Regions from separate parts of the Modestobacter sp. L9-4 genome, predicted to be linked through region 3. Evidence: riboswitches for the same ligand, from Rfam matches in the RefSeq annotation. Region 3 holds a riboswitch; each other region holds the start of a gene.

Region 1 (7,581 bases), 130 kb from region 3:
TTCCAGGGCCACTTCACCGCCACCGCGATGGGCGTGCAGGGCTCCGGCTGGGCCGCGCTGACCTGGGACTCCGTGGGCCAGAAGCTGCTGATCAACCAGCTCTACGACCACCAGGGCAACCTCGCCGCCGGCCTCGTGCCGCTGCTGATGCTCGACATGTGGGAGCACTCGTTCTACCTGGACTACCAGAACGTGAAGGCCGACTACGTCAAGGCCTGGTGGAACGTCGTCAACTGGGCCGACGTGCAGCAGCGCCTCACCACCGCCCGGACGGCGACCAGCGGTCTGATCGTCCCGGCCTGACCGCCTCGGGGCACGGGCGGGCGCCGACCCGTCCGTGCCCCGGCCGCAGGTGAGCCCGCACCAGCCCACCATGCCCGGAGCAGCGGCGGCTTCCGGTGATCACCTCGGGTCGGTGGGTGGTCATCGCGCACGGATGACCACCACCGACCCGAGGTGATCACCACAGCGCCCCGGCCGCAGGCGAGGCTCGCCTGACCCCCGGGGGCCACAGGTCGGCCCCGATGGCCCCCGCGTGCCGGGCAGGACAGGAGTGCAACCCCGATCCCCCAGCCCGGGAGGGCCCGTGTACCTGTCGAAGACCGAGGCCGCCGTCCTCCCCAGCACGCTGCCCCGCCCGGCCCGGCGCAGCAGGCGCCGCACCTGGGCGATGCTGGGCCCGGCGTTCGTCGCCGCCGTCGCCTACGTCGACCCCGGCAACTTCGCCACCAACTTCTCCGGTGGCGCCTCCTTCGGCTACACGCTGCTGTGGGTGATCGTCGCGGCCAACCTGATGGCGATGCTGATCCAGTCGCTGACCGCCAAGCTCGGACTGGCCACCGGCCGCGACCTGGCCAGCCTCTGCCGGGAACGGCTCCCCCGCCCGGTCGTCTGGGGCCTGTGGGCACAGGCCGAGGCCGTCGCCATCGCCACCGACCTGGCCGAGATCGTCGGCGGCGCCGTCGCGCTGAACCTGCTCTTCGGCGTCCCGCTGCCGATCGGCGGGCTGATCACCGCCGTGGTCGCGTTCGTGCTGCTGGCCTTCCAGTCGCGGGGGCACCGGCCGTTCGAGCGGGTCATCACCGGGCTGCTGCTGGTCATCGGCGGCGGGTTCGCCTACACGCTGGTCGGCTCCGGCGTGGACATGGGCGGCGTCGCCACCGGCATGGTGCCCAGCTTCTCCGGGCAGGACAGCCTGCTGCTGGCCACCGGCATCCTGGGCGCCACGGTCATGCCGCACGTCATCTACGTGCACTCCGCGCTCACCCCGGGCCGCTACGGCGACGCGGTCACCGCCGGGCGGACGGCGCAGGGGCGCGGCCGGCTGCTGCGGGCACAGCGGCTGGACGTGCTGCTGGCCATGGGACTGGCCGGCCTGGTCAACGCCGCCATGCTCATCATCGCCGCCCAGCTGTTCACCGGGGACTCCTCGATCACCTCGCTGGAGAGCGTGCACGCCGGCCTCGGCGACCAGCTGGGCACCGGCGCCGCCCTGGCCTTCGCCCTGGCGCTGCTGGCGTCGGGGTTCGCCGCCTCCTCCGTCGGCACCCACGCCGGGCAGGTCGTGATGGCCGGGTTCCTGCGCAGGCACATCCCGGTGCTCGCCCGCCGGCTGATCACCCTGGCCCCCGCACTGCTGGTGCTCGGCCTGGGCGGGGACCCGACGACGGCGCTGGTCTGGTCGCAGGTGGTGCTGTGCTTCGGCATCCCGTTCGCGCTGGTGCCGCTGCTGTGGCTCACCTCGCGCAAGGACCTGATGGGCGGCTGGGTCAACCGCCGGGTCACCACGCTCACCGGCTCGCTGGTCGCCGCGCTGATCATCGGCCTCAACGGCTACCTGCTCACGAGCACCGTCCTCGGCTGACCGATGAGAAGGTGGGCCACCCACCGTCTCAACGGGTGACGTGACCGGCGCCGGCCGGTCCTGACGCTGAGGAGCACCGCCATGGGCGCGATCAAGGTCCACGAGTTCACCACCGTCGACGGCGTGGTCGACGTCCCGATGTGGACGATGTCCTTCGGGTTCCCCGACGACCTGTCGGCCTCGATCGGCGAGCTGACCGGGTCGGCGACCGGCATCCTGCTGGGCCGCACGACCTTCGAGATGTTCGCCCCGGCCTGGTCGACCCGCACCGTCGCCGACGACCCGGGCGCCCCCTTCTTCAACGACACCCGCAAGCACGTCGTGAGCTCGACGCTGACCGACGCCGAGTCGGTCTGGCGGAACTCCACCGTGCTCGGCGGCTACGACGCCGACCGCGTCCGGGCGCTGAAGGACGAGACGGACGGCGACCTCTACGTCAGCGGCAGCGCCACCCTGGTGCGGGCGCTGCTGGCCGACGGGCTGGTCGACGAGCTGCACCTCTACGTCTACCCGGTCGCCGTGGGCACCGGCATCCGGCTGTTCCCCGAGGGGACGGCGCAGACGCTGGCCCTGCTGGGCGCGCAGCCGCTGAGCAACGGCGTCGTGCACCTGACCTACGGGCCCGCCGCCGGCTGACCCGTGCGCCGCCGGGCTCCTGGGAGCAGGAGCCCGGCGGACCGCTCAGTCGGTGCCGGACTCCATCGCGGCGCGGTCGAGCAGCTCGTCGTGGGCGGAGATGCCACCGCGGGAGGCGATGGCCTCGGCCCCGCCGGCCTGCGAGGCGTCGATCAGCCCGGTGGACGCGGCCTGCGCCGCACCGATCGCGGTCGGGGTCGCGCCGCCGACCATGCCCATCGCGGCGTACTGCTCCAACTTGGCGCGGGAGTCGGCGATGTCCAGGTTGCGCATGGTGAGCTGGCCGATCCGGTCGACCGGGCCGAACGCGGAGTCCACGGTGCGCTCCATGGACAGCTTGTCCGGGTGGTAGCTGAACGCCGGGCCGGAGGTCTGCAGCACCGAGTAGTCCTCACCGCGGCGCAGCCGCAGCGTCACCTCGCCGGTGACCGCCATGCCGACCCAGCGCTGCAGCGACTCGCGCAGCATCATCGCCTGCGGGTCCAGCCAGCGGCCCTCGTACATCAGGCGGCCCAGCCGGCGGCCCTCGTTGTGGTAGTTGGCGATCGTGTCCTCGTTGTGGATGGCGTTGACCAGCCGCTCGTAGGCGGCGTGCAGCAGCGCCATCCCCGGCGCCTCGTAGATGCCCCGGCTCTTGGCCTCGATGATCCGGTTCTCGATCTGGTCGCTCATGCCCAGACCGTGCCGGCCGCCGATGGCGTTGGCCTCCAGCACCAGGTCGACCGGGGAGGCGAACTCCTGCCCGTTGATCGTGACCGGCCGGCCGTACTCGAAGCCGATCGTCACGTCCTCGGTGGCGATCTCGACCTCGGGGTCCCAGAAGCGGACGCCCATGATGGGCTGGACCATCTCGACGCTGGCGTCCAGGTGCTCCAGGGCCTTGGCCTCGTGGGTGGCGCCCCAGATGTTGGCGTCGGTGGAGTAGGCCTTCTCCGCGCTGTCCCGGTAGGGCAGGCCGTGGGCGACCAGCCACTCCGACATCTCCTTGCGGCCGCCGAGCTCGGTGACGAAGTCGGCGTCCAGCCAGGGCTTGTAGATCCGCAGCGAGGGGTTGGCCAGCAGGCCGTACCGGTAGAACCGCTCGATGTCGTTGCCCTTGTAGGTCGACCCGTCGCCCCAGATCTGGACGCCGTCCTCGAGCATGGCGCGCACCAGCAGGGTGCCGGTGACCGCGCGGCCCAGCGGGGTGGTGTTGAAGTAGCTGCGGCCACCCGACCGGATGTGGAAGGCACCGCAGGTCAGCGCGGCCAGGCCCTCCTCGACCAGCGCGGCGCGGCAGTCGACCAGCCGGGCGATCTCGGCGCCGTAGGTCGTGGCGCGGCCGGGCACCGAGCCGATGTCGGGCTCGTCGGCCTGGCCGATGTCGGCGGTGTAGGTGCAGGGCACCGCGCCCTTGTCGCGCATCCAGGCGACCGCGACGGAGGTGTCGAGACCCCCGGAGAAGGCGATGCCGACGCGTTCGCCGACGGGCAGAGAGGTCAGGACCTTGGACACGACAGCGATTATTCACTGCGCTGCATTTTCATGCAAAGCCGGGGTCGCAGGCCGCCGTCCTCAGGGTGCGGGCGCCTCGCCGGCCTCGGCGAACAGCGGGAAGGCGGCCTGGACGCCGGCCTGCTCCAGGGCGGCGTCCGGGCTGCCCGCGGCGTCGGCGGCGGGCGGGGCGACCAGCACGTCGAGGCCGTCGCCCTCGGGGCGGTCGCGGGCGCTGGTGACCAGGCCGGGGTGCTCGGCCAGCAGCCGCGCTGCCTCGGCACGCAGGTCGGCGGGCCGGAACTCGGTCTGCGCGACGGTCAGCTCGAAGCCCTGCGCACCGTCGAGCACCCGCTGCACCGCGGCCGGCGGCTCGCCGAACCAGCGCACGGTCAGCCGCGTGCGGTCCAGGCTGATGCCGGGGGTGCCGTACTCCGGGGCGTCGCCGGCGGCCGCGGACAGCCGCTCCAGCAGGTCGTAGATCGCCGTCGGCCCACCCGGGTAGACGACGAACTCGCCTCGCCCGGGCCGACCGGCGGGTGCGGACCTGCCACGTGCTGCCATGCCCCCATCCTCCACGCTGAGGGGATGGAGCTGGACGGAGCACGCATCTGGGTCACCGGCGCCTCGACCGGGATCGGCGCCGCGCTGGCCCGCGAGCTGGCCGACCGCGGCGCCCGGGTGGCGATCAGCGCCCGCAGCGCCGACCAGCTGGCCGAGGTGGCCGCGGGCCGGATGGCCGTGGTCCCGGTCGACGTCACCGACCGGGCGGCCACCGTCGCCGCCGGCCGGGCGGTGCGCGAGGCGCTGGGCGGCCTGGACGTCGCGGTGCTCAACGCCGGCACCTGGTCGGCGTTCCACGTGGAACCGTGGGACTCCCAGCTGTTCGCCGACCACCTGCAGGTCAACGTCATGGGTGCGGTGCACACGATGGAGGCCGTCGTCCCGCAGATGACCGCCGCGGGGTCCGGCCGCATCGTCGGCGTCGCCTCGGTGGCCGGGTACCGCGGCATGCCCGGCTCGGAGGCCTACAGCGCGGGCAAGGCAGCGCTGATCAACCTGCTGGAGAGCCTGCGCGGGTCGCTGGCGCCGCGCGGCATCGTCGTCCAGACCGTCAACCCGGGCTTCGTCGCCACCCGGATGACCGACCGCAACCGGTTCCCGATGCCGTTCAAGGTCCCGGTCGAGGACGCCGCGCGCACCATCGCCGACGGCATCGCCCGCGACCGCGCCGAGATCGTCTTCCCGCTGCCGATGGCCGTGCTGATGAAGGTCGTCAGGGTGCTGCCGATCCGGACCTGGACGGCGCTGACCGCGGCGATGGCCCGGCGCGGGCTGCACGGCGGGCCGGAGCGCCGGCAGGGCTGAGCCGCCCCGCCGACCGGCGGGCCGCACCGGCTGGCGGCGGACCGGTCGGGCAGGTGGCTCGACCCGCGGGGACGCGTCGTCGGTCTAGGCTCCTGCCACACACACGACAGGGGAGCGCCTCGGCGCTGAGAGTGCGGGCAACCGCAGACCCTCGAACCTGATCCGGGTCATGCCGGCGCAGGGAGTCTGGAGGAGCACCATGGCCGAGAAGGCCGTCCGACCGCTCGACGCTGCCCCCGGGACGTCGTCCTGGCGCACCGTCGACATCATCGTCACCGCCGTGCTGGGCGTCGCCTTCGGCGTCGTCTTCTGGCTGTGGTCGCTGCTCTACACCGCCACCGGCCCGGCGTTCGCCGGCTTCCCGCCCAGCCAGGCCGCCCTCTACGGCGTCTGGCTGGTGGCCGCGGTGGTCGCGCCGCTGATCGTGCGCAAGCCGGGTGCCGCGGTGTTCGCCGAGCTCATCGGTGCCACCGTCGAGGCGCTGCTCGGCTCGCACTTCGGCAGCACCGTGATCCTGTACGGCCTGCTCCAGGGCCTGGCCGCCGAGCTGGGCTTCGCCGCGTTCCGCTACCGCCGCTCCGGCTGGCCGCAGGCGCTCCTGGCCGCGGCACTGGCCGGGCTGGCCGCCGCCCTGCTGGACTTCCACTTCTACTACCCGGACTGGACCGCCGGCTGGAAGACGGTCTACCTGGCGCTGGTCGTGGGCAGCACGGTGCTCATCGCCGGGATCGGCGGCATGGCGCTGACCCGCGCCCTGCGGGCCAGCGGCGCACTGTCCTCGTTCGCCGCCGGCCGCACCCGCGTGTGACGGCCCCAGCCGCAGTGCGGCTGGCCGGCTGGGGGTTCCGGCACGCGACGCGGAAGGCGTGGGCGGTGCGGGACGTCGACCTGACGGTGGCCCCCGGTGAGCGCGTGCTGCTCACCGGGGCCTCCGGCTCGGGCAAGTCGACGCTGCTCCGGGCGCTGGCCGGTCTGCTGGACCCCGAGACCGGCGACCCCGCCGGCGAGCTGACCGTCGACGGTGCCGTGCCCGACCGGCGCCGGCAGCGGGTCGGCATGGTGTTCCAGGACCCGGACTCCCAGCTGGTGATGATCCGGGCCGGGGACGACGTGGCCTTCGGCCTGGAGAACACCGGCACCCCGCCGGCCCAGATCTGGCCCGCGGTCGACGCGGCACTGGACGCCGTCGGCTTCGACCTCGGCCGGGACCGGGCGACCGCGGCGCTGTCCGGCGGGCAGAAGCAGCGGCTGGTGCTGGCCGGGGCGCTGGCCGCCCGGCCGGGGCTGCTCCTGCTCGACGAGCCGACCGCCCAGCTCGACCCCGACGGCGCCGCGCAGGTGCGCACCGCGGTGCTCCGCGCGGTCGCCGCCCGGGACGCCACGCTGGTCGTGGTCGACCACGACGTCGAGTCGTGGCTGCCGCTGGTGGACCGGGTGGTCGAGCTGCTGCCCGGCGGCGGCACCGTCGAGCACGGCCCCGACTGGCGGCCGGCGCCCCCGCGGCTGCCCCTGCGGCAGCAGCACGCCCCCGGCGAGCAGCTGCTGGCCGCCGAGGCCGCGGGCTACACCCACCGCGGCAGCGACTCCCCCGGGCTGCTGCCCACCGACGTCGTCCTGACCGCGGGCCGGACGCTGGCCGTCACCGGCCCCAACGGCACCGGCAAGTCCACGCTGGCGCTGCTGCTGGCCGGGCTGCGGGCGCCGACCACCGGCCGGGTTACCGCCGGGACGGCGCTCACCGCGGGCCTGCGCCGACCGGAGCAGCCCCCGCACCGGTGGCGGGCCGGCGAGCTGGTGCAGCGCATCGGCACGGTGTTCCAGCAGCCCGAGCACCAGTTCCTCACCGGCCGGGTGCGCGACGAGCTGGCGCTGGGCGCCGGCGACACCGCCCGGGCCGAGGAGCTGATGGAGCGGCTCGGTCTCGCCGCGCTGGCCGAGGCCAACCCGTTCACCCTCTCCGGCGGGCAGCAGCGGCGCCTGTCGGTGGCGACCGCGCTGGCCACCTCGCCCCGGGTCCTGGTGCTCGACGAGCCCACCTTCGGCCAGGACCGCGAGACCTGGGCCGAGCTGGTGGCGCTGCTGGCCGAGCAGCAGGACGGCGACCGGGCGCTGTGCCTGGTCACCCACGACGCGGGCGTGGTCACCGCGCTGGCCGACGACGTGCTGGCGCTGGGCCCGGCGGTGCCGGCATGAGCCTGCCCCTCGCCCTGGGCCCGGCCCGCCCGGTGCCGCTGTCGGCG
Region 2 (7,581 bases), 1.4 Mb from region 3:
GCGCGGACGCAGGGCTCGCCCGTGCGCTGGACGAGGGGGTGCTCACCGGCCCGCGGCTGCACACCTGCGGCAAGGCGCTGTCCCAGACCGGCGGGCACGCCGACCTGCGCCCGCGGGGACGGGAGCTGTGGGACCCGCACCCCGACGTCCCGGGCATCGGCCGGGTCGTCGACGGCGCGGACGACGTCGGGCGGGCGGTGCGCGAGCAGGGCAGGCGCGGGGCGACGTTCGTGAAGCTGATGCTGTCGGGCGGGATCACCAGCCCCGCCGACCGGGTGGACGGCGTGCAGTTCTCCGAGGCCGAGATCCGGGCCGCGGTGGAGGAGGCCGACCGGCTCGGCTTGTACTGCGCCGGGCACGCCTACGCCGGGGCCGCGGTGCAGCGGGCGGTGCGGCTCGGGGTGCGCACCATCGAGCACGGCAACCTGATCGAGGCTGCCGACGCCGAGCTGATGGCCGCCGCGGGCACGTTCCTGGTGCCGACGCTGAGCGCCTACGCGGTGCTCGCCGAGCGCGGGCGCGAGTTCGGGCTGCCGGAGCAGAGCATGGTGAAGCTGGCCGCCGTCGCCGACCGGGGCGCCGAGGCGGTGCGCACCGCGGCCGCCGCCGGGGTGCGGATCGCGCTGGGCACCGACCTGCTGGGCCCGATGGCGGCCGAGCAGAACCGCGAGTTCACCCTGCGGGCGGCGGTGCAGTCCTCGTGGGACGTGCTGGAGAGCGCGACGCTGGTCGGCGCCGAGCTGCTCGGTGAGCCAGGTCGGCTGGGCGTGCTTGCCCCGGGCGCGGCCGCCGACGTCCTGCTCTGCCGCACCGACCCGTCGGTCGACGTCCGCGTCCTGTCGAAGCCGGAGGAGACGCTGGCGCTGGTCGTCAGCCGCGGCCAGGTTGTGGCCGGGTAGCTGCCAGGCGGGCTCACGCGGGCGCCGACCGAGACGCCGAGCGGCAGCCGAAGGCGGGCCGAGGCGTCCCAGCGGACGTCCAGCGACCTCGCCGCCGACGTCGAGGCGGCACCCAGCGTGCGCGAGTAGTCCTGTCCTCAGCGCCCGGACACGTCAGCCCGGGCGCACTGGAGAGGAGATCCCGATGTTGGGTCTGATCGCGTTGCTGCTCGTCGCCTGGGTGGTGCTGATGGTGGTGGGGGCGGTCGTCCACGGCCTGTTCTGGCTGCTCGTGGTCGGCGCCGTCCTCTTCGTGGCGACGTCCGCCTTCGGCTGGGTCCGCCGCACCGCCGCGCACCACTGACCGCGCGCCGGTGGCTGCGCCGTCCTGCACGAGGACGCGCAGCCCCCGGCTCGGGCCGTCGCCGCGCGGTGGAGTGACGATCCCGTACCGGTTCCCCTGCGTGCCACCTCCCGAGGAGGGTGCCGCTCTGCCAGGCTCGCCCGCACCCGAGCCGAGGAGCACCCGTGGCACAGCTGACCGTCCCCCCTCGCGCCCAGGCCGCAGCCGGGCCCGTGTCCGCGGCCGCCGGCGGCCTGGTCACCGGCGCGTTCGCAGCCTGGGCCTACTACGGGGATGCGTTCCGTCCGCTGGCGCACACCTTCGGGATGTGGATCGCACTGCTGGCACTGCTGAGCGCGCGGCGGCCGGTGCGGGAGGCGGTACTGCGGTCGGTCCTGGCCCTGGCGGCCGCGGTGGTGGCCTTCTACGTCGGCAAGGACGTGATGTACGGGGTCGAGTACCCCGGCATGCCGTACTCGGCGGACCTCGATCAGCTGGTCCAGTGGCTGGTCCTGGCGGTCGTGGCCGGGTCACTGCTCGGCTGGGCGTTCTGCCGGATCGGCCGTCCCGGTCACGCCGGCGCCGCTTCGGCCGCAGCTGCGCTCGGCCTCCTCGCCGCCGACGCCTACCGCCGCAGCACCAACTACGCGGAGGACGCCACCGTCGTGGTCGGCTTCGCTGCGCTGGCCGCGGTCGTGGTGCTGGCGGTCGCCGTCCGCTCCCCACGGCAGCTCGCCGAGATCGCACTGTGGACCCTGCCCGCAGCCGCCGCCGGTTGGCTGCTCGTCTCCGCCCCCGATCTCCTTGAGCAACTCCTCCTCCCCGGCTCGCTCTGACCCGGCCGGACGCCACTCCCCCCGCCGACTGCGGGCTCCGCGGGACGCCGGGACATCGGGCGACGCAACGACCGGGTGACACATCGGCCAGTCGGCACGTCCACATGACGGCACAGCCACATGACGGCACAGCCACATGACGGCACAGCGGCACGACGACAGAGCCGCACGACGACACGGCGACGTCGGCCACGACGAAGCCGCGCGGGCACGCCGGCGCACAGCTGTCGGCAAGCGAGCCGTCAGGTGAGGAGCGGGCCGATCAGGATCTCGGTGCCGTCAGGTCGCCAGGTCCGCCACCGGTGACCGGGCGGCGCCCCGTCGTCACGCTGGACGCGGAACCCGTGGTGGACCTTGGTGTGGTGCCGTTCACAGAGCAGCGCCGAGTTGTCCAGTGACGTCTCGCCGTCGTTGATCCACTCCACCAGGTGGTGGACGTCGCACCAGTGCGTCGGTGCACCACACCCGGCGAACACGCAGTGCCCGTCGCGGTTCTCCACCGCCCGGCGCAGGTGCGGCGGCACCACCCGGTGCGTCCGACCCACGTCCAGTGGGAGCCCGTCGGGGCCGAGCACGATCCGGGTGACCGTCGAGTCGCACGCCACCCCGCGCGCTCGGGCCGCCGACAAGGTCGAGCCGAAGCCGGTGCGGGCCGCCTCCGGGCCGGTGGCCGGGTCGACGAGGTCCTCCACATCGATCGTGACGACGACGTGCGGCTTGACCGTGCGCAGCACCGGGAGGTTGCCGGAGGCGAGCTGGTTCTCGGCCAGCTGCACGAGCGCGTCGGCGTTCTGCTGGCTCCGCGTCCGGTCATCGCCCTTCGGGCGGTCGGCCTGCGCGATCGACTCCACCGCCGTGGCGACCTTCTCCCCCGCCACCGGGTCGAGGTGGCCGCCGAAGTCCCAGCCGTGCTCGCCCCTGGACATCCAGAACCGGCGGCCCTCGGTCGGGTCGGGCTCCGGCCCGTCCGGGTCGACCCCGGCGACGTAGGAGGCCACGAACTCGGCCAGCTTCTCGTGCGTCTGCGTGGCCGCCACCAGGGCCATCGCGCCGTCGACCTCGGCCATGTCATGGCCCTGCTCCACCGCAGCCGCCAGTCGCGCTGGGGTCAGCTTGCGGCCGATCTCCACCACCTTCGCTGCGGTCACCGACCCCTCCGAGGCCGCAGCAGCCACCGCCGGCATCCGCTCGCCCACCCGGCCGGCCCGCACGAAGCGCTCCGCATCGCCCTTGGACAGCAGCCCGTGGCCGATGAGCCAGGACTGCATCGACCTCAGGCCGTCGCGCTCCGGCGCCTGGGTCAGCTCGCACTCACGCACCGTGCGGGCGATCTCCGCGGACAGCTGGTTGTGCGCCTGCAGCAGAGGGGCCAGTCGATCCAGCAGGGGCCCGCCGAACGACGACGTCAGGTCCTCGGCACCCAGGGCCTCCAGAGCCGACCGCAACTCGCTCACGACCACCCCCGTCCGCCGTTCGAACACGTGTACGAATGGTACGGCAGATCGGGATGTCACTCAAGACGAAACCGCAGCTCAGCGGCTTGTCCACAGATCTGGGCCGTGTCTTGACAGCAGACCGTCGACCGACTTCTCGCGACCCGGCAGCACGCAGCGGCGGCCACCGCGTCGGGCGCCCAGCGACGTCCGGACTCGCACCCAGCCCGCCGACGCACCGGCTCGTCAGCCCGGCCTGCCGACCGCCCACGGGCTCCCGGAAGGGCCCGGCACAATCGCCCACGTGACGACCGACCCGGTGATCTGCTCGGCGAAGGGCTGCCGGGAACCGGCGTCCTACCGGCTGATCTGGAACAACCCGAAGATCCACACACCCGACCGCGAGAAGGTCTGGGCGGCCTGCCCCGCGCACCGCGACTCCCTCTCCGACCACCTGTCGATCCGCGGCTTCCTCCGCCGCGTCGACCCGCTGGAGCAGCCCGAGTAGGTTCCCCCGTGCACACGGGAGCCCGGGCGCGGGCTGAGAAGAGCGGACGAACCCCGCCGACCGTCCACACCTGATCCGGTCCATGCCGGCGGAGGGAGCTGCCCGATGCTCGCGGCGCACTTTCACGGAGCCCACCAGCCACTCGCCCTGGACGACGTCCCGGTGCCCGAGCCCGCCGCCGACGAGGTGCGCGTCCGGGTGCACGCCGCCGGCGTCTGCGGCACCGAGCTGCACTTCACCGACGGGCTCTACGCGCCGTCCCGGACGCCGATGACGCTGGGCCACGAGGCCGCCGGCGTGGTCGACGCGGTCGGCGCCGACGTCACCGGCTGGGCACCCGGCGACCGGGTCGCCGTCTACTACTACCTGTTCTGCGGCAGCTGCCGCTGGTGCCTGCGCGGCCGGCAGAACCTGTGCCTCGCCCCGCGCGGCGTCCTCGCCTTCGCCGCCGACGGCGCCTTCGCTGAGCAGCTCGTCGTCCCGGCGCACTGCCTGGTGCGGCTGCCCGACGAGGTGTCCTTCGACGCGGCCGCACCGCTGTGCTGCGCCGGGACGACGGCGGTGCACGCGCTCACCGAGGCCGCGGTCGAACCCGGCGAGGTCGTCGTGGTGCTCGGCAGCGGCGGCGTCGGGCTGGCCGTCGTCCAGGACGCACGCCGGCGCGGGGCCACGGTGATCGCGGTCAGCCGGGACGCCGCCCGCCGCGAGGCCGCGCTGCGCTCCGGCGCCACCGCCGCGGTCTCCCCCGCCGACGCCGCCGAGGCGGTGACCCGGCTGTCAGGCGGGCAGGGCGCCGACGTCGTCGTCGAGCTGGCCGGCGTGACCGCGACGCTGGAGCTGGCCACCGGCGTGCTCGGCCGCCGCGGGCGGCTCGTGCTGGTCGGCTACAGCGCAGACTCCCTCACCGTCAGCCCGCTGGGCATGGTGGTCGCCGAGCAGCGGGTGATCGCCAGCGTCGGCAACACCCTCGCCGAGCTGGAGGCCGCCGTCTCCCTGGCCGCGAGCGGGCAGCTGACCCCGCCGGTCGCGGCGACGATGCCGTTGTCCCAGGTCAACGAGGCCCTGGACCGGCTGCGCGCAGGCGAGGTGACCGGGCGGCTGGTGCTGCACCCCTGACCCGTCGGGGGCCCGTGCCAGGATCGGCCCCCGTGGCCAGACGCAGCAGCAAGGCCGATCCCCTCCCCCGCGAGGTCGGCGTGCTGGCGATCGTGGCCTTCGTCGTCGCGCTCGGCTTCGGCGTCGTGGCCCCGGCCATCCCGCTCTTCGTCCGCGACTACGGCGTCGGGACGACGGCCGTCGGGTTCGCCATCAGCGCGTTCGCGTTCTTCCGGTTCGTCTCCGCCTTCGCCGGTGGGGCGCTGGTCGAGCGCATCGGCGAGCGGGTGGTGCTCGCCGCCGGGCTCGCGATCGTCGCCGTCACCACCGGGCTCGCGGGGCTGGCCGGCACGTTCCCGCTGTTCGTCAGCCTGCGGGCCGCGGGCGGCATCGGCAGCGCCATGTTCACCGTGGCGGCGCTGTCGCTGCTGCTGCGCACCTCCCCGTCGGGCCAGCGCGGGCGGGCCGCGGCGACCTACCAGGGCGGTTTCATCCTCGGCGGCATCGCCGGACCGGCCGCCGGTGGCTTCCTCGCCGAGATCTCCCCACGGGTGCCGTTCTTCGTCTACGCCGGGTTCCTGCTCGTCGCCGGCAGCGTCGCGCTGGTGCTGCTCCGGCCCGCCGCGCTGCCGCCGGTCGACCCGCCGGTGACCCCGGGCGTCGACCAGGGCGGCGGCGCCGAGCCCTCGACCGCGGCGGTGCCACCGCCGGGCACGGACGGCGGTGGCCTGCGCGCGGCACTGCGCTCGCGGGCCTACCTCGCCGCGCTGGTGGCCAACCTCGGCGTGGGCTGGGTGCTGTTCGGGGTGCGCAACTCGCTGGTGCCGCTGTACGTGACCGAGGAGCTGGGCAAGACGGTCGCCTGGGCCGGCGCGGGCCTGCTCGCCGGCTCGATCGCCCAGGCCCTCGGCCTGCTGCGCGCCGGCCGGCTGTCGGACTCCTGGGGACGGCGTCCCTCGCTGGTGCTGGGCACGGGGCTGGCGACCGCGTCGATGGCCGTGCTGGTGCTGCCGCCGGCGACCGGGGCGTTCCTGCTGGCCATGGCCACGTTCGGGCTGGGCGCCTCGCTGCTGGCCAGCGTGCCGGCCGCGGTCGTCGGCGACGTCAGCCCGGGACGGGGCGGGAAGACGGTCGCGGTGTTCCAGATGGTCGCCGACCTCGGAGCCGTGGCCGGCCCACTGGCCGCCGGCTGGCTCACCGACACGTTCTCGTTCCAGGTGGCGTTCGCCGTCAGTGCGGGCGTGCTCGGCCTGGGCGTGCTCGCCGCGCTGAGCATGCCCCGCCGGATCACCCCCGCCTGACCGGCGGACCCGGCCTCAGGCCCAGGGCGCCAGGGAGGGCAGCGGGCCGTCGGCCTGCAGGTCGGCGCCGTCGCCGCGGCCGGTGATCCAGGCGGTGACCGCCGGCAGGGTGCCGGCCACGGCCAGCGCGCCGGTGCCCCACTCGCGGTCGCCGGCGAACAGCGCCACGTCGGGGACGACGTCGCGGGCGTCCCACCGCCGGAAGACGTCGTCGACCACCGCGGCCAGCACGTCGTCCGGGACGTCGGCGAACCCGATGCCGGCGTCCAGGTCGACCGAGTGCACCCACACCTCCCGGGCCCGCAGCCACGGCAGGTCGGCGGCCGGCAGGTCGTGGCCCGGCCGGGTGCTCACCTGCGCCGACCACGCCTGGTCCGGCAGCTCGCGCACCGCAGCGGCCAGCCGCTGGGTCGCCGCGAGCACGGCGGCGCGCAGCTCGCCCGGCGGGAGGGCGGCCGTCGCGGCCTCGGCGTCCCGCGCCTCGTCCGAGCCGGGGACCGGGGTCCGGACCCCGGTGCGCGCCCCGGTCAGCAGGTCGGCCGTCGCGTCGGCGGTGCGCACCAGGTGGGCGAGCACGTGCGCGCGGGTCCACCCCGGCAGCAGCGAGGGCCCGGCGAGCTCCTCGTCGGTGAGCCGGCCCAGCGCCGTCCCGAGGTGCTCCTCCCCTTGCCGCCACCAGTCCAGCTGCTCGGTCGGCGCGGTCATGGGGTCTCCTCAGGTAGCGGGGCGGGACTCCCCCACCCTGCCGCCTCGGACCGCCGTGGGCCAGCCGCAGTCATCCGACGGGTTCCGGTGGAGGGGTGGACGGGGTTGGATGGAGGTGCTCCTGGAACGGCCCCACCGGGTGACCCGTCCCAGAGCCCAGACCGGAGGTGCCGTGCCCGCTCGACCCGTCCTGCTCACCGTCGACGACGACCGCACGGTCAGCCGCGCCGTCGCCCGCGACCTCCGCCGCCACTACGGCGACCGGTACCGGGTCGTGCGCGCCGAGAGCGGCGCGGACGCCCTGGCCGCGCTGCGCGAGCTCACCGCCCGCGGCGAGCTCACCGCCCTGCTCCTGGCCGACCACCGCATGCCCGGCATGACCGGGGTCGAGTTCCTCGAGCAGGCGATGGACCTCGCGCCCAGCGCCAAGCGGGTGCTGCTGACCGCCTACGCCGACACCGACGCCGCCATCAAGGCGATCA
Region 3 (7,581 bases):
GGGGCGGTGCAGATGTCGGACACCACGCAGATGCCGTCGACCCCGGTCACCTGCGCGGCGTTGGAGGCGTGGACGCCGCCGATCGCCACCGCGAGCAGGCCCGCGGCCCGGGCCCGGGTGGCCAGCGCGCGCACGCCGGCGGGCTCGAGGGACTCCCCGGCGTCGGGCTTGGTGGGGGTGGACCAGACCGGGCCGATGCCCACCAGGTCCACGGTGCCGGCGGGCAGGGCCAGCACGGCGTCGAGCTCGGCGTCGCTGCCGGTGGAGACCCCGACCAGGGCGTCGGGCCCGAGCAGTGCCCGCACCTCGTCGGCGGGCAGGTCGTCCTGGCCGACGTGCACGCCGTCGGCGCCGGTGATCAGCGCGACGTCGACGGCGTCGTTGACGAACAGCGGCACGTGCGGTGTCGGCTCCAGCGCGGCCTGCACGGCGCGGGTCAGCGCGAGCAGCTCGCGGCGGCTGGCCGTCTTGTCCCGCACCTGGACGGCGGTGACGCCGCCGGCGACGGCCTCGGCGACCACCTCGGGCACCGAACGCGGCGCGCAGAGCAGGGTGTCGGTGACCAGGTAGAGCGTCGGGTCGAGGCGGCTCACCAGCTCACCTGCGCCCGGGCCAGCGCGTCGCCGTCCACCGCGTCGAGGGCGTCCAGCCACAGCGCGGCGAAGGTGCCCGGGCCGGCGGCGGTCGCGGCGGCGACCTCGGCGGCCAGCGCCACGTGGGCGTGCGCGGCGACGGCGCCGGTGAGCGCGTCCCCGGTGGCGGCGACGTAGGCCGCGACCAGCCCACCGAGGGCGCAGCCGGCGCCGGTGGTGCGGGTGAGCAGCACCGATCCCCCGCCGACCCGCACGACCCGGGAGCCGTCGGTGAGGACGTCGACCGGGCCGCTGACGGCGACGACGGCCCCGGTGCGCCGGGCGAGCTCGCCGGCGGCGTCGAGGGCGTCCTCGGGCCCGTTGACGCTCTCCACGCCGCGGCCGCCCTTCCCGGCACCGGCCAGCGCCAGCACCTCGGAGGCGTTGCCGCGGACGACGGCGGGCGAGAGGCCGACCAGGTCGGCGGCGAGCTCGGTGCGGAAGCTCAGCCCGCCAACCGCGACCGGGTCGAGCACCCAGGGGGTGCCGGCCTGCCCGGCGGACCGGGCGGCGATCCGCATCGCCTCGGCGGTGCGCTGGTGCACCGTGCCCACGTTGACCAGCACCGCGGAGGCGACCGCGGCGAACTCACCGGCCTCGGCCGGCTCGTCGACCATCGCCGGCGCCGCGCCCACGGCGAGCAGCGCGTTCGCGGTGATCGTCTGGACGACGGTGTTGGTGAGGCAGTGCACCAGGGGGGAGGTGCCGCGCAGCGCCGCGTTGGCAGCGCGCAGAGAGGTGGCGTCCACGCCGTGACATCCCTTCGCCAGCGAGAGCTGGAGCAGGTTCGACGGGTGTGTTCTCAGTCCCGGTCGGGACACCCCGTGTCAGCTGGCGACGCTAACACCACGGTGGTGACGCTCCGGAGCCGTCGTCCCGGGCGAGCGTTGCAGCTGTCACCCAGCGGAGTGAGCTGCTCACTCAACGTCTGCCTGCGTGCTGTCGTTGCTCCTACCGTTCCCCTCCAGGGACCCCGGCAGGAGCCGTGGGCCCACGTCGACACCGGGAGACCGAGGATGCGCAGCGCCACTGCTCGCCGTTCCCGGTCCCGTCGTGCGCAGACCCGGCTGGCCGCGGTCCTGTCGGCGACAGCGGCGCTGCTGCTGGCCGTCACGGTCGTCTGGCAGTCGGCGTCCGCGGGGTTCACCGACTCCACCGCCGCTCTGCGCCCGACCATCGGTGCCGGCGCCATCACGCTCACCGACGACGACTCCGAGGGCAAGCTCTTCACCGTCACCGGGCTGAGGCCGGGGGACACCACCGGACCGCGGTGCCTCACCGTGCGCTCCACGAACTCGACCGCGGGTGCCAACGCCCGGCTCTCCGACGTCCGGTTGTACGTCACCGGCGTGACCAGCAGCCGCTCGCTCGCCAACTGGCTCACCGTCGGCGTCCGGATCGGCACCGGAGGCGGCTTCGGCGACTGCACCGGCTTCCAGTCCGCGGCGCAGGTCTTCACCGGCCACCTGGCGGACCTGCCGGCAGACGGCTGGTCGAACGGGCGTGACGTGTGGGACGCGCCAGCCGCCGGTGAGACCCGTACCTACGAGATCACCGTGACCCTCGACAACGCCACGCCGAACAGTGCCCAGGGCGGCTCGGCCGGCGCCACGTTCGTCTGGGAGTCCAGGTTCCAGTGACCGCCACCGCCACCGCCACCGCCACCGCCCCGGCGGGGCTGCGGGCCTCCCGGGCGGCCCTCGTCGTCAGCGCCCTGGCCCGCACAGCGCTCGGTGCGCTCGCGCTCCTCGTGCTGGTCTCCGTCGTCCCCGCCGTCGCCGGCTGGGAGTCCACCGTGGTCACCTCGGGTTCCATGGCCCCGAGCGTCCGGCCCGGCGACGTCACGCTCGTGCGTCCGGTCGATGTCGCTGCCCTCGTACCCGGTCAGGTGCTCCTCGTCGACGACCCGGACGTACCCGGCGGCCTCCGGCTGCACCGGCTCGCGGCCGTGACCGACAGCGGCCTCCTGCAGCTCAAGGGCGACGCCAACGCCACCGCCGACGCCTCCCTGGTCGCCCCCTCTGCCGTGCACGGGGTGGGCGCCCTGCGGCTGCCCGACCTCGGGCTGCCCGCCCTGTGGGCGGCGGAGCGGCGCTTGTTGCCGCTCTCCGGTGCGGCGCTGGCACTCGCCGCGCTGATCGGCCTCGCGCTGCTGCACCGCTCCGACGACGACGAGCCGGGCGACGACCCACCGGTCACCGGCGGACCGACCCGACGGCCGGGACGCCGGCGGTTCCTGCGGACAGCGGTGCGCGGCACGACGGCGGCCCTGGCTGTCGCCGTCCTGGTGCCCACCACGGCAGCGGCCGTCTTCAGCGGCAGCACGGCCAACCACGCCAACACCTTCGCCGCGGTGCCGAACTTCACCTGCATCGGGCCGGCCGCGAGCCCCGCCGCCCAGTACCTGGCCCTGCAGGAGACCCGTGGTCCCACCGCGGTCAACGACGGCACCTTCACCGCGGACGCCACCTACACGGGCGCCGGGGTGACCTACCGGGTCCCCGGCCCGCCCTGCAGCCGCGCCGACCGGGCCGTGGCGCTGGACGGCAGCTCCGGCTTCGTCTACACGTCCATCCGGGTCAGCAACCCCTCGCCGTTCAGCACCCAGCTCTGGTTCCGCACCACGACCGCCCGGGGCGGCTACCTGATCGGCTTCGGCAACGGGACGAACGGCGACACGTCCACGAGCAGGGACCGCCTGGTCTACATGACCAATGACGGACGGCTGACCTTCGGCGTCTACGACGGCGCCGCGAAGACCATCAGCTCGGCACAGGCCTACAACGACGGTGCGTGGCACATGGTGACCGCCACGTTCTCCGCCTCCGCGGGTGCGGCGTTGTACGTGGACGGCGCCCAGGTGGCCGCGGACGCCACGCTGACCCGGGCCGAGTCGGTCAGCGGGCTCTTCCGCGCCGGGTACGACAACCTGTCCGGCTGGCCGAACGCACCGACGAGCAACTGGTTCGCCGGCTCGATCGCGCACATGGGCGTCTTCGTCACGGCGCTGAGCGCAGCCGACGTCGCCAAGCAGTACGCCACCTACCGCTGAGCGGGTGCGGGCGCGCACCCGCCGCTGAGCCGGTACCGGCGGTCCCGCAGGATCTCCCCGTGACCGACCAGCCGACGCTGCGCACCGCCCACCTCGCCGAGCTCACCCCGGCGGAGCTCTACGGCATCCTCCGGCTGCGGGTCGACGTGTTCGTCGTCGAGCAGGCGTGCCCCTACCCCGAGCTCGACGGCCGGGACACCGAGCCGACGACGCAGCACGTGTGGGTGGCCGACGACGACGGCACGGTGCTGTCGACCATCCGGGTGCTGCACAACGGCGAGGACCGCGCCATCGGCCGGGTCGCCACCGCGCTGTCCGCCCGCGGCCGGGGGCTGTCGGCCCGGCTGGTCGAGCACGGCATCGCGCTGTGCGAGGGCCGCACGATCGACATCGGCGCGCAGGCGTACCTGGAGGGCTGGTATGCCCGCTTCGGCTTCCAGCGCTCGGGCCCGGACTACGACGAGGACGGCATCCTGCACCTGCCCATGCGCCTGCCCGCCCGGTCCGCCTAGCGCGTCCCGCGCACGTCCTGCGGAGCCGGGGAGGGTGCCGGCGGCGCCACGAGCGAGCCCAGCAGCGCGAGCTTCTCAGCGCTGCTGGAGCCCGGCGCGGCGGAGTAGACGCAGAGCAGCTGCCCGTCGGTACCGCTGACCGCGAGCTTCTCGCAGGCCAGCTCGAGACCACCGAGCTCAGGGTGCGCGAAACGGACCGCCATCCCCTCCGGGACCCGGACGTCGTGCCGGGCCCACAGCCGGCGGAACCGCTCGCTGCCCAGCGACAGCTCGCCCACCAGCTCCACGACCCGCGGGTCGTCGAGCTCGGTGCCGATCCGGCTGCGGAAGCCGGCGACCAGCCGGGCGGTGCCGGCCTCCCAGTCGGGGAAGAGCGCATGCTCCGCCGGGTCGAGGAAGACGTCGCGCAGTCGGTTGTGGCCGCCGGTGACGTTCGGCGACAGCGCCCGGGCCAGGTCGTTGGCCGCCAGCACGTCGAACCAGCGGCCCTCCACGAACGCCGGCAGCCCGAGGGCGCCCAGCAGCTGCAGCGCGCCCGGCGGCACGGTCTCCCGGCGGGCAGGCCGGCGGCGGCTCCGGGGCTGGGGGGCGATCAGCCCGAGCAGGTACGCGCTCGCGGCCTCGTCGAGCAGCAGCACCCGGGCCACGGCCTCCAGCACCTGCGCCGAGGGGTTGCGGTCCCGGCCCTGTTCCAGCCGGAGGTAGTAGTCGGCGCTGATGCCCGCCAGCAGCGCGACCTCCTCGCGGCGCAGACCTGGCGTGCGGCGGACGCCGGTGGTCCGGAGACCGACGTCCGCCGGTCCGACCAGTTCCCTGCGTGCACGCAGGAAGTCGCCGAGCTGGTTGTCCACGGCGGTCACGGTAAGCGCGTGGACGACGTCCAGCCTGGTCCCCTGACCCCCAGGACCGCCGGGGCACTCCCGCTCCGGCCCCGGGCGGCCGAGCCTGGGGTCATGACCTCTCCGACCCTGCCCGGTGGGACGCTCACCCTCGCCGACGACCTCACCCTCACCCGGACCGGCTACGGCGCGATGCAGCTCGCCGGTCCGCGCGTCTTCGGTCCGCCGCGCGACCACGACGAGGCGCTCGCCGTGCTGCGCACCGCCGTCGAGTTGGGCATCACCCACATCGACACCGCGGACTTCTACGGACCGCACGTGACCAACCAGCTCATCCGGGAGGCGCTGCACCCCTACCCGGCGGACCTCCGCATCGTCACCAAGGTCGGCTCGCTGCGGGACGACCGGGGCGCCTGGATCCCCTCGCTGATGCCGGACTCCCTGCGCCAGCAGGTGCACGACAACCTGCGCACCCTCGGCGTGGACGTCCTCGACGTGGTGAACCTGCGGGTCGGCAGCGTCGACGGCCCGGACGACGAGCCGGTCGGCGAGCGGTTCGCCGTGCTGGCGGAGCTGCAGCAGCAGGGGCTGATCCGGCACCTCGGCCTGAGCACGGTGACGCTGGCCCAGGTCACCGAGGCGCAGGCGATCGCCACGGTCGTGTGTGTGCAGAACATGTACAACCTCGCGCATCGATCGGACGACGCCCTGGTCGACGCGCTCGACGCGCAGGGCGTCGCCTACGTGCCCTGGTTCCCGCTGGGCGGCTTCACCCCGCTGCAGTCCGACGCGCTCACCGCCGTCGCGACCCGGCTGGGTGCCGCACCGCTCGCCGTCGCACTCGCCTGGCTGCTGCAGCGCTCGCCGAACGTGCTGCTCATCCCCGGGACGTCGTCGGTGGCGCACCTGCGCGAGAACGTGGCCGGCGCTGGGCTCGAGTTGCCCGCCGACGCGGTCGCCGAACTGGATGCGATCGGGTCCTGACGCCGGCCGCGACGGGTCAGTCGCTGCCGGTCAGGGACGCCGCGGGGAGCCAGTCGGCCTCCAGCAGCTCGGCGATCTCCTGCAGCCCGGCGGTGTCGCCACCGGCGGTGGAGCCGGTGACCGCCAGCCGCTCGACCATCACCCGGGCGACGTCCTCCTCCACGGTGTCGGCGGCGAACGCCACCCGCCACGGGGAGACCTGGTGGTCGCGGTGGGTGCGGCCGGTGACCTGGCGGGCGGCGATGCCGGAGAACCGCGGCTGGTGGAACAGCCCGACCCGCGGCGTGGTCGAGGCGGTCAGCCCGCCGGGCAGCTGCTCCCCGGCGTGCAGGCTGATCGAGGCGGTCACGGTGAACACGCACACCGGTGCCTCCCCGGTCTGGAAGCGCAGCCGTTCGGCCTCGACGTCGAAGCGGTCCCGGCCGTAGATGCCGGCGACCGCGATCCCGCCGTCCAGCAGTGCCTCGCGGATCGGGTCGGCGGCGGTCTCGACGAACTCGACCGAGACGGCGACCTGCCGGTCGGCCTCGACCTGGGCCTTCACCCAGTCGACGGTGGCCGCGGCCCGGATCAGCCCGGCCTTCTGCCGGAACCGCATCAGCGCCGCCCGGCCGCGGGCGCTCTGCCGCGCACGGCGGGCCAGCTGCATCTCGGCCCGGAACTCCGACCACTCCGCCTCGTACTGCGCGCGCTCGGCCGCGGTGAGCTCGACCGGTGTGCCGGTCACCGACACCGGGCCCCAGGGCGCCGGGCGGTACAGCGTGGCCGGCGGGTCGGTGTCGGTCAGCCAGCTGCGCAGCCGGGTCAGGTCGGCGCGGCGCTCGTCGGCGTCCTCGGTCCAGCTCCACCCGTAGCGCGCACGTTCCACGTGGAACCCGTGCGCGGCCAGCCGGGTGGGCAGGTCCGACCACTCCTTCAGCGGCTCACCGTGGACGGCGGCGAAGTGCGGGGCCAGGTAGGGCAGCTCCAGCGGTGAGTGCGCCGGGGTGGCCGTGGCCAGCAGGACGTAGGGCGCGTCCTTGACCCGGCCGGCGCCGGAGACGGCCTTCCAGTGCTTCCAGCGCTGCGTCGTCGTGTGCCGGACCATGTGCGCCTCGTCGGCGATGACCACGTCGAACCGGCTCCCCGTCGCCTTGAGCGCCCCGTTGACCTTGCCCAGCCGGTCCCAGGTGGTGACGCACCAGCGCAGCCCGGCGTCGCCGAAGGCCGCGATCGACCGCGCCCAGTGCGGCACGGTGATCGCCGCCGGCCGGTCGGCGACCACCAGCACCGTGCGGACCGGGCGCTGGGCGGCGATCTGCTGCACGGCCAGGACGGCGGTGCCCGTCTTGCCGACGCCGGGGTCGTCGCCGAGGAGGAACATCCGCCCACCGGCGGCGGCGTGCGCGGCGATGACCGCGGCCCCGGTGGTCTGCTCGGCCCGCGGGGTCATCGGCCGACCGGGCGGTACCGGCCGCGGGTCGGCGTTCAGCTCGTCCTCGACGAACCGCTCGAAGCTGTACGGGGCCGGGTCGTAGGGCGCCAGCGCCGGGGGCAGCGCGGCCCCGACGTACACGTGCGTG

Evidence for each region. Region 3 has a riboswitch for thiamine pyrophosphate ahead of thiM (hydroxyethylthiazole kinase). Riboswitches for the same ligand answer to the same signal wherever they lie in the genome.
Region 1: another riboswitch for thiamine pyrophosphate. It lies ahead of KUM42_RS10900 (ECF transporter S component); the one in region 3 lies ahead of thiM (hydroxyethylthiazole kinase).
Region 2: another riboswitch for thiamine pyrophosphate. It lies ahead of KUM42_RS03685 (alcohol dehydrogenase catalytic domain-containing protein); the one in region 3 lies ahead of thiM (hydroxyethylthiazole kinase).

Annotation. Positions count from the first base shown of each region.
Region 1 covers NZ_CP077800.1:2,308,792-2,316,372, reverse strand. Annotated here, with positions in the region: gene KUM42_RS10930 (superoxide dismutase) at 1-303, shown strand, start outside; gene KUM42_RS10925 (Nramp family divalent metal transporter) at 587-1,864, shown strand; gene KUM42_RS10920 (dihydrofolate reductase family protein) at 1,946-2,500, shown strand; gene argG (argininosuccinate synthase) at 2,546-3,994, opposite strand; gene KUM42_RS10910 (hypothetical protein) at 4,055-4,537, opposite strand; gene KUM42_RS10905 (SDR family oxidoreductase) at 4,562-5,341, shown strand; TPP riboswitch at 5,440-5,542, shown strand; gene KUM42_RS10900 (ECF transporter S component) at 5,541-6,149, shown strand; gene KUM42_RS10895 (ABC transporter ATP-binding protein) at 6,146-7,534, shown strand; gene KUM42_RS10890 (energy-coupling factor transporter transmembrane protein EcfT) at 7,531-7,581, shown strand, end outside.
Region 2 covers NZ_CP077800.1:775,297-782,877, forward strand. Annotated here, with positions in the region: gene KUM42_RS03660 (amidohydrolase family protein) at 1-899, shown strand, start outside; gene KUM42_RS03665 (hypothetical protein) at 1,084-1,242, shown strand; gene KUM42_RS03670 (DUF6518 family protein) at 1,407-2,057, shown strand; gene KUM42_RS03675 (HNH endonuclease signature motif containing protein) at 2,300-3,511, opposite strand; gene KUM42_RS03680 (hypothetical protein) at 3,795-3,998, shown strand; TPP riboswitch at 4,003-4,113, shown strand; gene KUM42_RS03685 (alcohol dehydrogenase catalytic domain-containing protein) at 4,104-5,114, shown strand; gene KUM42_RS03690 (MFS transporter) at 5,147-6,394, shown strand; gene KUM42_RS03695 (maleylpyruvate isomerase family mycothiol-dependent enzyme) at 6,410-7,099, opposite strand; gene KUM42_RS03700 (FAD-dependent oxidoreductase) at 7,272-7,581, shown strand, end outside.
Region 3 covers NZ_CP077800.1:2,174,588-2,182,168, reverse strand. Annotated here, with positions in the region: gene thiE (thiamine phosphate synthase) at 1-593, opposite strand, end outside; gene thiM (hydroxyethylthiazole kinase) at 590-1,381, opposite strand; TPP riboswitch at 1,374-1,467, opposite strand; gene KUM42_RS10270 (hypothetical protein) at 1,649-2,272, shown strand; gene KUM42_RS10265 (LamG-like jellyroll fold domain-containing protein) at 2,269-3,684, shown strand; gene KUM42_RS10260 (GNAT family N-acetyltransferase) at 3,744-4,196, shown strand; gene KUM42_RS10255 (helix-turn-helix domain-containing protein) at 4,193-5,047, opposite strand; gene KUM42_RS10250 (oxidoreductase) at 5,150-6,019, shown strand; gene KUM42_RS10245 (helicase) at 6,036-7,581, opposite strand, start outside.